3 regions of the Enterobacter sp. UPMP701 genome follow, and region 1 is predicted to be linked to each of the others. Evidence: predicted binding sites of a transcription regulator. Region 1 holds the regulator's gene; each other region holds the start of a gene.

Region 1 (4,657 bases):
TTACGACGTTCGCCGTCACGATGAAATTTTCGCGGCGATCAATGCGGTGACTGAAGCTGGCGTTTCAACGCGTCAGCAGGCCGCGGCCGTTATGCGCGAGCATCTTGATGAAGAAGGCGTGGTGCAGTTTCTGCTGAAATCGTTCGTTGACGGCCAATGGCGTTTTAACGTGCCGGTGCTGTGGGACCAGTACAATAATATCGTGGGCTGGGAAACCGTCCCCGCCTGGCCGCACCCTACCCTCTTTATCCGCGGCGGCAACTCGCCTTACGTCACCGATGCGTACCGCGACGTGCTGCTGGCACAGTTCCCGCAGGCGCGCGCCCACGTGATTGCCGGGGCCGGGCATTGGGTTCACGCCGAAAAACCGGACGCCGTACTGCGCGCCATCCGCCGCTATCTCGCTGATACTGCAAATTGATTAAAAAGAGAGCGACTGGAAGACTGCGGGCTTCCAGTCGTTGGCGTGCCGTTTTTGGTGATGTATGATGGCGCGCTTATCGCCCGGGCATTAGCAGGGCGGCGTGTTTCCCCCGAAGTCTCAGAATCATGGCCAAAGAACAAACGGACCGTACGACACTAGATCTGTTCGCGAATGAGCGTCGACCGGGACGACCGAAAACGAATCCGCTTTCGCGCGATGAACAGCTGCGTATTAATAAACGCAATCAGCTTAAACGCGATAAAAATCGTGGGCTTAAGCGTGTCGAACTGAAGCTCAACGCCGATGCGGTCGATGCGCTTAATGAACTGGCGGAGGCGCGTAATATCAGCCGCAGCGAGCTCATTGAAGAGATGTTGATCGCCCAGCTAGAGACGTTGCGCAACCAGGCATAAGTCTGAAAATCCCCTTTATCGCCCTTTTCATGTAGCACAGAGTGCAGTCCTGCGCGATAGCGGTTTCCGCAGGGTTGCCTGTTCTGCTATTATTGCCCTTATCCGTGGACAATTTGCGCCACCATACCATTAAGTTTCAAGAGGTTATTTTACTCATGGCAATCATCGGCATTTTCTTCGGCAGTGATACCGGCAATACCGAAAATATCGCAAAAACTATTCAGAAACAGCTCGGTAAAGACGTTGCTGATGTGCATGACATCGCCAAGAGCAGCAAAGAAGATCTCGAGGGCTATGACATCCTGCTGCTGGGTATTCCTACCTGGTACTACGGTGAAGCCCAGTGCGACTGGGATGATTTCTTCCCAACGCTGGAAGAGGTGGACTTCAACGGCAAGCTGGTTGCCCTGTTCGGTTGTGGCGATCAGGAAGATTACGCCGAGTACTTCTGTGACGCGCTGGGTACCATCCGCGACATCATTGAGCCACGCGGTGCGGCGATTGTCGGCCACTGGCCAACGGCGAGTTACCACTTTGAAGCCTCTAAAGGTCTGGCAGATGACGACCACTTCGTTGGCCTGGCCATCGATGAAGACCGTCAGCCAGAACTGACTGCAGAGCGTGTTGAAAAATGGGTTAAGCAGGTTAGAGAAGAACTGAACCTGGACGACATCCTTAACGCCTGATTTCCTTGCGGCGCAACTCCGGTTGCGCCCGTTTTCCAGGTAAAACCGATTAAATTAATTGCTACAAACTTTTAACTTTTTCGTCCAGACCTGTACAATGTCTCCCTGGTAAAATGTGGTTTCCATTGAGCAAGTTTGTTGGTGATACCCCATTTTTATAAGCATACTTTGCCTGAGACTTGCAGTTTTCATTTAACCATGGCAGTTCTATAATGAGACGCATTATCCCAGGTGCATTTTCTGTCACTTCCTACAGAAGTGAATCGTTTAGCAACAGGACAGATTCCGCATGACTGACAACAATACCGCATTAAAGAAGGCTGGCCTGAAAGTAACGCTTCCTCGGTTAAAAATCCTTGAAGTGCTTCAGGGTCCAGACAATCACCATGTCAGTGCGGAAGACCTCTATAAACGTCTTATCGACATGGGTGAAGAGATTGGGCTGGCCACCGTTTATCGCGTGCTGAACCAGTTTGATGACGCGGGCATTGTTACCCGTCATAATTTCGAAGGCGGTAAATCTGTTTTCGAACTGACCCAGCAGCAGCACCACGATCACCTGATCTGCCTCGATTGCGGCAAGGTCATTGAATTCAGCGACGATTCTATCGAAGCGCGTCAGCGTGAAATCGCAGCTCGTCATGGCATCCGCCTGACCAACCACAGCCTGTACCTTTACGGTCACTGCGCTGAAGGTGATTGCCGCGAAAATGAACACGCGCACGACGCAAAATAAGTTAGCGTTCATACTCTGAGCCAGCCGAAAGGTTGGCTTTTTTTTGCCTTTTTTGGGCAATAAAAAGCCCGGTGGCGCAGCGCCACCGGGCATGAAATCACTTATTTATTGTTATTGCGTATCTCATTCCAGATCTTATCGCAACGCTTCGCGACTTCCTGATCGTTACCGGTTTTACGCGCCTGGATACAGGCCTGGTAATCCATCACGCGTATATTCTCCTGTGTTGCAAACTGCTCATGCGCTTTCTCTTTCTTCAGCACATTCAGCACGCTCTGACAGGCTTCAATTTTCTCCGGCGATCCTTCCGCACTATTAATACAGGCGCTATACGCCTCCTTCAGACGGGAGTCCTCTTTTGGCGCCTGAGTTTGCGCGCACGCCACCAGCCCTGATGCCAACAGCGCGACGATTACGATTTTTTTCATCATGTGCACTCTCCATACCGGCGGGAGTTACTCCGCCGGTGCGTTCATCAGAAGATAGTGAATGGGGCGATAACCATGAATTTCACGTCACGTTCATCCTGGAAGATGTTGCCGTAACCGCCCGCGTAGCTCGGGATATCGGAGTGGTTGTCATACTGCGTGAAGTGCAGTTTGAACATCGTGCCTTTCGCACGGCCTTCCTGCAGGGTGTAGATAGCATCCAGACTGTAAGAGGACTCTTTCAGGCGATAGTTTGGATCGTAGTACGCATCCGGCGTAGCCATATCGGCAGGTTTTGCGTCCCAGGCGTAAGCGTAAGAAGCACCCACTGCCCAGCCTGGAAGATTCCAGTTTTTCAGGTCATACATTGCGCCGAAGAAGACCGCTTTTTCGCCGTCGGCGTTGAAGTCAGAGCGGTTATCCCACCAGATATCAAGACGGCCGTTGGACGAGGCATAGGTTGGGGTCATACGTTGCAGGAAGTAGCCCTGCTGCCCTTCCGCCTTCACCCACGTTCCTTCCAGGCGTAAATCAACCTGACCAACCTTGTAGCCGAAGGTCAACGCCTGCAGCCACGCGGTGCCGTTATAAATGTCATTTACACTACCATCGCTGACCTTATCGCGCGTACCGTAGAACTGGTAGCTGGTGCTCAGCGGGCTGCCGGCGATATCAAATTTGTAGCTGGCTTTCGCAAAATACTGATCGATATAGCCTTCTGCCTGACCAAATGCGGCCTCCAGTACCAGGTCGTTTTTAAAGTCGTACTTCGCGCCGAGCGAGTGGAGGTAATCGACTTTGGTTTTCTTATCGTTCTGGTAAAACTTGTCCATCTCAATGTGCCACGGCGCTTTGTACTCGTTGGTCCACATATAGGAGAAGCTCAACGCACCCGCATCGCCATAGTCAAAGTTAGCCCCCGCTTCCGCACCCTGATAGGTGCCCGGCATAAAACTCCAGTGCGGTGCTAACAGCGTCTGGCCGGTTGGCTGAATATAGCCCCCACGCGCCCAGACCGGGCCGTATTTAAATTTCGCTGCGGCCTTATAAAGACTGATACCGCTTTTATCCCCGGACCAGTCTTCATCGTAAGCTTTATTGCTGGAGGAGAACGCAATTTCGTTCGGGTGACCGCTATCGCCGTTTTCAGCCATTTCAATTGCGGTAAACGCGGCAATATCCAGACCGAACATATCGGCGGCATAGCCTGACTGGAAATCCAGGTTGGCGTTCCAGGTGGAATGAGAAAGGTTAGTTTTGTATTTATCTTCAGTGACGTCTTTACGGTCACGCTCACGCTGCCAGTAATAAATACCGCCCGTAAGGGTAGAATCTTCGATGAAACCTGCCGCTTTCGCCTCTGGCGCAACCACCAGGCCCGACATTGCTGTCACACCGGCGATAGCCAGCGCCAGCGCACTACGTTTGCCACTGAACGTACGCATAGATTATTCCTCTTTGACGAATTAAAACGCCTTAAACGGCGAAAAACAGAAAAGACCAAATGGTCAGGGGTAGTTATAAATACCCTCGAATTAACTACCGTCTTTAGGTTATTTTTCGCGACGCGAATTATCAATGCTTTTTAGTGGGCAAAAGTCAGGATTATGACGAAGTGCACATAATTGGTAGTGGTTTGTAACATTTAGCGCGAGGCGAGGTTTGACGGGGCAAGCCGTTAATTTCTGGAGGATAAAGCCGTTAAATTTCGCTAATTTCTACTTATTCCTTTCTGGTGAAAATATACAAACTTTTTTTTAGAAAAATAAGTAGCACCGCATTGACCTGAAATATCAGCCAGCCCTATTTTAGCTCCGCTATAACGATATGATCATACAATAAAAAAACGCCGCAATAAGCGGCGTTTGTTTCTCATTGACCAGAGCAGCAATATTATTCGCCGATCTTCGTCCAAGTATCACGCAGGCCTACGGTGCGGTTAAATACCGGTTTTTCAGCGGTGCTGTAAC
Region 2 (4,657 bases), on a different contig from region 1:
GCTCTACGGCACGCAGCCCGGGACGCGTACGCCGGTGATGTACCAGCCGGGCATCGTTTTTCTCTTTTCGGGCCATAAAATTGGCTATATCAACGAGCGCGTGTTTCGCTACGACACCAATGAATACCTGCTCCTGACAGTACCTTTACCCTTCGAATGTGAAACCTTCGCGACAGAGGCGGTTCCGCTGGCCGGTATTCGCGTCAACGTCGATATTCTTCAATTGCAGGAGCTGCTGATGGAGATTGGCGAAGACGAGCTTTTCCAGCCGTCGATGGCCTCAAGCGGGATTAACTCGGCAACGCTGTCGGAAGAGATCCTCTGCGCGATAGAGCGTCTACTGGATGTAATGGAGAGGCCGCTGGACGCGCGTATTCTCGGCAAGCAGATTATCCGCGAAATTCTTTACCATGTGCTGCTGGGGCCGGGAGGCGGTGCGTTACTCGCGCTGGTGAGCCGACAGACCCACTTCAGCCTGATCAGCCGCGTGCTCAAGCGTATCGAAAGTCAGTACACGGAGAACCTCAGCGTTGACCAGCTGGCGGCGGAAGCGAACATGAGCGTTTCGGCGTTTCACCATAACTTTAAATCGGTGACCAGCACCTCGCCGTTGCAGTACCTCAAAACCTACCGGCTGCATAAGGCGCGGATGCTGATGATCCACGACGGCATGAAGGCCAGCGCGGCGGCAATGCGAGTAGGTTACGAAAGCGCGTCGCAGTTCAGTCGGGAGTTTAAGCGCTATTTCGGCGTCACGCCGGGAGAAGATGCGTCGCGCATCCGAACCATGCAGGGAGCTTAGGCTTTTTTCCCTCTCCCCTGCGGGGAGAGGGGAAGGGGTTCAGGCGCTGCAGTACTTTTTCTTAATCACCACCGCAATCGTCCCCACCAGGCCTGCGACCAGCAGGAAGATCGGCAGCACCATCAGGAAGGTCATCACCTGATCTTCATGGTGTTTCACAAAGGGGATCATGTTTAGCGCGTAGCCGAGCGTGGTCACCACGCCAACCCACAGCAGGGCGCTCAGCCAGTTGAAGAACTGGAAGCGGCGGTTGGACAGGCCGGAAATGCCAGCCATGGTAGGCAGAAGGGTGCGAACGAACGCGAGGAACCGCCCGGCCAGCAGCGCCAGCAGGCCATGCCTGTCGAACATGCAGGTCGCGCGCTGATGATACTTGTGCGGCAACTGCGCCAGCCAGCCTTTCACGACGCGCGTGTTACCCAGCCAGCGGCCCTGTAAATAGCTCAGCCAGCAGCCCAGGCTGGCGGCTGACGTGAGGATCACCATCGTTGGCGTGAAGTCCATCACCCCTTTACCGATTAACGCGCCTGCGAGCAGAAGCAGGCTATCACCGGGGAGGAACGAGGCTGGCAGTAATCCATTTTCCAGAAACAGCGTCGCGAACATCACGAAGTAAACAATCCCCACGACGTGCGGATCCGCCAGCGCGGCAAAATCGTGTTGCCAGAGCGCCGCAATAATATCTTGAATAACAGCCATGGACTTTCCTGTGGAACAGCAGATATAACGCTATTGTACTCCTGAATTGACCCGCTGGGGTTGATCGCGGACGCAACTCATGCAGACTTTTCTGCTTGCAGTGTTCACAAAAACGTCCAGGAGTACATTTTCAGCCTGCACTCTACACGATACGTTCAAACCCTGCTGACAAATCCGCAATTAAATCTTCCACACTTTCTAAACCGATATGCAATCTGATCAGCGTGCCGCTGAAATCGACCTCACCGCCGGGGCGCAGGGCTGCCATCTGCTCCGGCTGGTTAGGCAGGATCAGAGATTCAAAGCCGCCCCAGGAGTAGGCCATGCTGAAGAGGGTAAAGTTATCCAGATAGCTTGCCAGCTCGTCGTTATTAAGCCGTTTTTTAAGCACGAACGAGAACAGCCCGCTGCTGCCCGTAAAGTCACGTTGCCAGAATTCGTGTCCTTTGCTGCCTGGTAACGCGGGGTGATTCACGCGCTCAACCTGCGGATGCTGCGCCAGCCACTCAGCGATTTTCAGGCTACTTTCATGATGCTGACGCAGGCGAACCCCCAGCGTGCGGAGACCGCGGCTGGTCATATAGGCCGTGTCTGCGTCGACCATTTGCCCCATCAGATAGGCGTTTTCCCGCAGCTGGTCCCAGCAGCGCGCATTGGAGACTGCGGTGCCAATCATGCCGTCCGAATGGCCGATCAGGTATTTGGTTGCCGCCTGAATCGAGATATCAATGTCGAATTCCAGCGCCTTAAACAGCACGCCCGCCGCCCAGGTGTTATCGATCATGATGATGGCTTCTGGCGCTTTGCTGCGCACGGCCTTCACGATAGCGGGCACGTCGTGCACTTCCATGGTGATGGAGCCGGGAGACTCCAGGAACACAATGCGCGTGTTTGGCTGAATACGTTCGGCAATGTCTGCCCCAATTAGCGGGTCGAACCAGCCGGTGGTCACGCCGAGTTTGCTGAGGATTTTGGTGCAGAAGTCCTGGCTTGGCTCGTAGGCGGTGTTGGTCATCAGGATATGGTCACCCTGTTCCACAAACGCCAGAATAGTGTTAGCCACCGCCGCCGCGCCGCACGGGAACAGCGCGCAGCCTGCGCCGCCTTCCAGCTCGCACATCGCTTCCTGGAGTGAAAAATGGGTTAGCGTGCCGCGACGGCCATAAAACAGCCCACCTTTTGCGCGGTTACGCGTGGCGATTTTTTTATCCTCAACGGTGTCAAACACCAGCGAGGAGGCGCGTTGAATCACGCTGTTGACCGATCCCTGAGTGTATTTCTTGCTGCGTCCCGCCTGCACCAGCGTGGTATCAAGATGCTTTTTTGTCATGTTCGCTAATCCTGTTTTTATACGTCTGGACGTCCAGACTACCACGATTGTAAAAATCTGCACCCGCAGGCTTATCGAATAAGCAGAAAATATTAGCAAAAATCAGCATAAGAAATTTTTACTGCGTAAGCGCAAGGAAAGTGAACGAAAATTGCGGCACTATGTAAATACTAATGAGAACTACTATCAATTCGACGACGTTTTGATATTATTACGGTCAGAATTTGTGATTTGCGTCCTGGAGATACAGAGTGGGTAATAATTTGATGCAGACGGATCTCTCCGTTTGGGGCATGTACCATCATGCTGACATCGTGGTTAAGATTGTGATGATCGGCCTGATTCTGGCGTCCGTTGTCACCTGGGCTATTTTCTTCAGCAAAAGTGCCGAGCTGCTTTCACAGAAGCGTCGCCTCAAGCGGGAACAGCAGCAGCTGGCCGAAGCCCGCACCCTGGATCAGGCTTCTGATATGACCTCATCCTTCCACGCAAAAAGCCTGACCACTCTGTTAGTGAATGAAGCGCAGAACGAGCTGGAACTCTCCGCAGGCAGTGAAGATAACGAAGGCATTAAAGAGCGTACCGGCTTCCGCCTGGAGCGTCGCGTTGCGGCCGTTGGCCGACATATGGGGCGCGGGAATGGTTATCTGGCGACCATCGGGGCGATCTCGCCGTTTATCGGTCTTTTCGGTACCGTCTGGGGCATCATGAACAGCTTCATCGGCATCGCACAGACGCAGACTACCAACCTGGCGGTGGTTGCGCCGGGCATCGCAGAAGCGCTGCTGGCAACGGCGATCGGCCTGGTCGCGGCGATTCCGGCGGTGGTTATCTATAACATCTTCGCGCGTATGATTGGCAGCTACAAAGCGACCCTCGGCGACGTTGCCGCTCAGGTTCTGCTGCTGCAAAGCCGCGATCTTGACCTGAACGCCAGCGGCGCTAAGCCGGTGCACGCGGCGTCCAAACTGCGCGTAGGTTAATGTTATGGCGATGCGTCTAAACGAAAATCTGGACGATAACGGCGAAATGCATGAAATCAACGTGACGCCGTTTATCGACGTCATGCTGGTTCTGCTGATTATCTTTATGGTGGCAGCACCCCTGGCGACGGTCGACGTGAAGGTAAACCTGCCGGCCTCCTCCAGCCAGCCGCAGCCGCGCCCGGAAAAGCCTATCTATCTGTCGGTAAAAGCGGATAAATCAATGTTCCTGGGCAACGACCCGGTGACGGATGCTTCCGTTATTCCGGCGCTGGACCAGCTTACCGGCGGCAAGAAAGACACCACCGTTTTCTTCCGTGCGGACAAAACTGTCGATTACGAAACCATGATGAAGGTAATGGACACGCTGCATCAGGCGGGTTATCTGAAGATTGGGCTGGTCGGCGAAGAGAAAGCGGCCAAAAAATAGAAAAGAAGCTGGCGAAAGCCGGCTTTTTTGTTTGTTGTTACGCTAAATTTTTATTATTTTCTGCTGTATATCCTCACCCTTCATATTTCTTAATCAATAAAGCCACGATTAATAATCTGTTGATAGTTAAGTAAATATCAATATTCGGCTGCGCCATAAAAATATATCTTTTGCTTAAATGACGTCGTGGAATATACCCACTACGCTTAAAACAGATAATAAAAACATACCTTCTTTGAAGGGCTTAATTCACCTGCACAGCAAGAGACTCCCTATGGCTATCACGACAGGGCTGCGTCCTCACGCGCCATCACGCGATCTTATCTCCTTAACGGCAATCCGTCGGCGTGCCGACCGCTTAATTCTGGTTCTGGTCTGGGCGCTATGGGCAGTGTCGCTCGGGGTGGGCTATA
Region 3 (4,657 bases), on a different contig from region 1:
ATACCGGGCTGGATATCGAATTTGGCGCGTCCTGGGGAATGGTCGAAAACGGTGAGAAACTGCACCACACGCTGGGGCAACTGAGCTGGCTGGCCGAGCAATCCTGCGGAGCACATAACGTTCTTGCGCTGACGAATAGCCTGGAAGTTGCATCAGGACAAACAACGGAGCGTGTCCTGATGCTGGCGCGGATTAAGCACGCCCTGGAAGCGGACCAGTTCCATTTATACACACAGCCGATCCAGAAAGCTGACGGTAGCGGATACTACGAAATTCTGGCGCGTATGGAGAGCGAGGGCGAGATCATCACTCCTGACCGCTTTATTCCGCTGATTGCCCAGTTCAACCTCAGCCATCGGTTTGATATGTGCGTCATGGAAAAATTGCTGTTGTGGCTGCGCGATCACCCAGCGACGCAGGCTGGCGCCCGTTTCTCGGTCAATCTGATGCCGCTTACGCTGATGCAAAAAGAGGTGGCGACCGAGATTTGCGCGCTCTTTGAACGGTACGGCGTTGCGCCTCAGGCTGTCGTGATTGAGATCACCGAAGAGCAGGCCTTCTCCAACTCCGGCTGCAGCATTCACAATATTCAGCAGCTGCGTGATTACGGTTTCCGTATTGCCATCGATGATTTTGGAACCGGCTACGCCAACTACGAGCGTCTGAGACGCCTGCAGGCTGACATCATTAAAATTGATGGCTGCTTCGTTAAAGATATTTGTACTGATGATATGGACGCAATGATCGTCCAGTCGATATGTAATCTGGCGAAGACAAAATCACTGTGTGTGGTGGCAGAATATGTTGAGACGCCAGCGCAGCGGGAGATGCTGCTACGCTTCGGCGTGGACTACCTGCAGGGCTACCTGATAGGAAAACCCAAACCGCTGGAAGAATTACGGGCATAAAAAAACCGGGAGCGAGGCTCCCGGTTTTTTTTACGGTAAACGTTACAGAACCAGCGCAGCGATAGAAGCAGACAGGACGCTCACCAGGGTGGAGCCGTAAACCAGTTTCAGGCCAAAGCGAGAAACCACGTTACCCTGTTCTTCGTTCAGGCCTTTAATCGCACCGGCGATAATACCGATGGACGAGAAGTTCGCGAAGGAGACCAGGAATACGGACAGAATGCCTTCCGCACGTGGAGAGAGCGTGCTGGCGATTTTCTGCAGATCCATCATCGCAACGAATTCGTTAGAAACCAGCTTGGTCGCCATGATACTGCCTACCTGCAGCGCTTCATGAGCCGGAACACCCATCACCCATGCGACAGGGTAGAAGATGTAGCCCAGGATACCCTGGAAGGAGATGCCCAGTACAGCGGCGAACAGGGCGTTCAGTGCGGAGATCAGGGCGATAAAGCCGATCAGCATCGCGGCAACGATAATCGCCACTTTGAAACCTGCCAGAATGTACTCACCCAGCATTTCGAAGAAGCTCTGCCCTTCGTGCAGGTTTGACATCTGAATGTTCTCTTCGTTGGCGTCAACGCGGTACGGGTTGATCAGCGACAGAACGATAAAGGTGCTGAACATGTTCAGAACCAGCGCAGCAACGACATATTTTGGCTCCAGCATGGTCATATACGCGCCCACGATAGACATGGATACGGTAGACATTGCGGTTGCCGCCATGGTGTACATGCGGTTACGGGACATTTTGCCGAGAATGTCTTTATACGCGATGAAGTTCTCAGACTGACCAAGGATCAGGGAACTTACGGCGTTGAAAGATTCCAGCTTGCCCATGCCGTTCACTTTGGATAACAGGAAACCAATGCCACGAATAACGAACGGCAGAACGCGGATATGCTGCAGAATACCGATCAGCGCGGAGATGAAGACGATTGGGCACAGCACCTTCAGGAAGAAGAATGCCAGACCTTCGTCGTTCATTTTACCGAAGACAAAGTTGGTCCCTTCGTTGGCGAATCCGAGCAGTTTTTCGAACATTTCGGAGAAGCCTTTCACGAAGCCGAGGCCTACGTTGGAGTTCAGGAAGAACCACGCAAGTAAAACTTCAATGACCAGCAGTTGGACAACATAACGAATACGAATTTTTTTGCGGTCTGTGCTGACCAGCAATGCAAGTGCAGTAACGACAACAAGTGCCAGGACAAAATGAAGGACGCGGTCCATATTTGCTCCAAATATGAGGCAGGTTTAATTTTCGTGCACATTCTATGTAACAAGCGAAAAGAAAACGAGATCAAGGACACACTATAGTTACATCCTGTGACGAGTCTCAAAATTAGTGATCCACAATACATTTTTGTTATGTTAGGTAAATGAGTGAAAAGTTAAGTTTGTGTGCTACGCTTCACAAATGACCGCGCATTTTCACATTCTGTGAAGTCGCGCCACCTGCCCATCTATTGTTCTTAGCTATCAGAGAAATCATTTTAAACTTTACAAATGATCTTGATAATCATTCTCATTTTGATAGCATTAAACATAGCAAAGGCTATATTTCCAGAGGCAGATGATGACAAACAGTCGCGTAGAGGGTAGCAGTGGCAGAGCAGCGCGCAAGTTGCGGTTTGCATTAATGGGACCGGCGTTCATTGCTGCCATCGGCTATATCGATCCGGGTAATTTTGCGACCAATATTCAGGCCGGGGCCAGCTTCGGCTACAAGCTGCTGTGGGTCGTCGTCTGGGCAAATCTGATGGCGATGCTGATTCAGATGCTCTCTGCAAAGCTGGGGATTGCCACGGGAAAAAACCTGGCGGAGCAAATTCGCGACCATTATCCGCGTCCGGCGGTGTGGTTGTACTGGGTTCAGGCAGAAATCATCGCCATGGCAACCGATCTCGCTGAATTTATCGGCGCAGCGATCGGCTTTAAACTGATCCTGGGCGTGTCGCTGTTACAGGGGGCGGTGCTGACCGGGATTGCCACATTCCTGATCCTGATGTTACAGCGTCGGGGGCAAAAACCGCTGGAGAAGGTCATTGGCGGCCTCCTGTTGTTTGTCGCTGCGGCCTATATTGTCGAACTCGTTTTCTCGCAGCCGAACCTGGCGCAGCTTGGTAAAGGGATGGTCATCCCCAGCCTGCCAACGTCGGAAGCGGTATTCCTCGCAGCCGGGGTGCTTGGGGCGACCATCATGCCGCATGTTATTTATCTTCACTCTTCGCTGACCCAGCATCTGCACGGCGGAACGCGTAAAGAGCGCTACTCGGCAACCAAATGGGATGTCGCTATCGCCATGACCATTGCGGGTTTCGTGAATCTGGCGATGATGGCCACCGCAGCTGCCGCTTTCCACTTTAACGGTCATACTGGCGTCGCCGACCTCGACCAGGCGTACCTCACACTGGAGCCGTTACTGAGCCATGCTGCCGCCACGATATTTGGTCTGAGCCTGGTTGCCGCCGGTCTCTCCTCCACGGTGGTGGGGACGCTGGCAGGGCAGGTAGTGATGCAGGGATTTGTTCGCTTCCATATTCCGCTGTGGGTTCGTCGTTCTGTCACCATGCTCCCGTCGTTTATCGTGATTCTGATGGGGCTCGATCCAACGCGAATTCTGGTGATGAGCCAGGTGCTGCTAAGCTTTGGCATCGCGCTGGCGCTGGTACCGCTGTTGATTTTTACCAGCAACAAAACCCTGATGGGCGATCTGGTTAACACGACGCTGGTAAAACGGGCCGGGTGGGCCATCGTGGTGGTGGTCGTAGCGCTAAACCTGTGGTTGTTGATTGGCACAGCGCTGGGGTTATAAAAGAAAAAGGAGCCGGGTGGCTCCTTTTTGCATTAATGATGACCGTGGCCGTGACCGTGGCCACCTCGTCCTTTTCCGCCGTGACCCCAGCCGCCGCGGCGGTCGTCACGATCGTTCCAGCCTTCGCGGTAGCCGCGTTCATAGGCGTTGTTTTTATACCAGCCGCGATGCAGGCCGTTATCGTGCCTGCGCCAGCGGTCGCCACGCCATTCATAATGACGGTTCCAGTAGTCACGGTCGCGCCAGTAGCCACCGTCCCAGTATCTGCCGTAGTCGTCACGATCGCCAATTTGTAATTTTACTGATGGCAACAGGGTGATTTCGCCCGCAGTGGCGACGAGCGGGGCCGAAGCCAGTAATACCGCTGCAAGAATCAGTGACCTGAACATACTCTTTCTCCTTCACGATCGGGGCCCTTGTGGGGCCTGTTAACGCAATATTACGAGTTGGTAAAGGTTCGTTTCATCGCCTCAACTCCGAATTCCTGAAGGAGAGCACTTTTTGCTAAAAGTGGTTTTATTTTGAACTGCTCAGGCTCCCATCAATAAGAGAAAGTTCTTCCGCAGTAAACTGGCGGTTCTCCAGCATGCCCACGGCATCATCAATGTGAGCCGTTTTGCTGGCCCCGATCAGCACCGACGTGACTTCTTCATGGCGTAGCACCCAGGCTAGCGCCATCTGCGACAGCTTCTGACCGCGGCTTTCCGCCAGGGCATTTAGCTTACGTACCTTCTCCAGTTTCTCCTCGGTGATTTGATCCGGGTTAAGGAACTGACTGCCGCTTGCTGCGCGGGAGTCTGCGGGAATACCGTTCAGATAGCGGTTGGTCAACTGTCCCCCGGCCAGCGGCGAGAAGGGTATGCAGCCGACCCCTTTTTCCCGCAGAACATCCAGCAAACCCCCTTCCGGCGCACGTTCGAACATTGAGTATTTC

The links. The regulator Fur, encoded in region 1, represses iron uptake genes when iron is present. The targets are predictions, from matches to a motif close to ATAATAATGAGAACNACTATCAA.
Region 2: exbB (tol-pal system-associated acyl-CoA thioesterase) is a predicted target of Fur. The motif match lies at 2,999-3,021, and genes of this name have one in related genera.
Region 3: ACWKXT_RS12080 (Nramp family divalent metal transporter) is a predicted target of Fur. The motif match lies at 2,421-2,443, and genes of this name have one in related genera.

Annotation. Positions count from the first base shown of each region.
Region 1 is NZ_JBSKJN010000002.1:155,664-160,320, forward strand. Features, by position in the region: gene ybfF (esterase) at 1-421, shown strand, start outside; gene ybfE (LexA regulated protein) at 550-837, shown strand; gene fldA (flavodoxin FldA) at 993-1,523, shown strand; gene fur (ferric iron uptake transcriptional regulator) at 1,813-2,259, shown strand; gene chiQ (ChiQ/YbfN family lipoprotein) at 2,361-2,687, opposite strand; gene chiP (chitoporin ChiP) at 2,735-4,132, opposite strand; gene glnS (glutamine--tRNA ligase) at 4,581-4,657, opposite strand, start outside.
Region 2 is NZ_JBSKJN010000008.1:126,934-131,590, forward strand. Features, by position in the region: gene ACWKXT_RS17115 (AraC family transcriptional regulator) at 1-802, shown strand, start outside; gene yghB (DedA family general envelope maintenance protein YghB) at 842-1,501, opposite strand; gene metC (cystathionine beta-lyase) at 1,644-2,831, opposite strand; gene exbB (tol-pal system-associated acyl-CoA thioesterase) at 3,083-3,814, shown strand; gene exbD (TonB system transport protein ExbD) at 3,819-4,244, shown strand; gene ACWKXT_RS17140 (methyl-accepting chemotaxis protein) at 4,519-4,657, shown strand, end outside.
Region 3 is NZ_JBSKJN010000004.1:114,804-119,460, reverse strand. Features, by position in the region: gene ACWKXT_RS12090 (EAL domain-containing protein) at 1-908, shown strand, start outside; gene ACWKXT_RS12085 (NupC/NupG family nucleoside CNT transporter) at 951-2,138, opposite strand; gene ACWKXT_RS12080 (Nramp family divalent metal transporter) at 2,485-3,723, shown strand; gene ACWKXT_RS12075 (DUF2502 domain-containing protein) at 3,756-4,112, opposite strand; gene ACWKXT_RS12070 (aldo/keto reductase) at 4,240-4,657, opposite strand, start outside.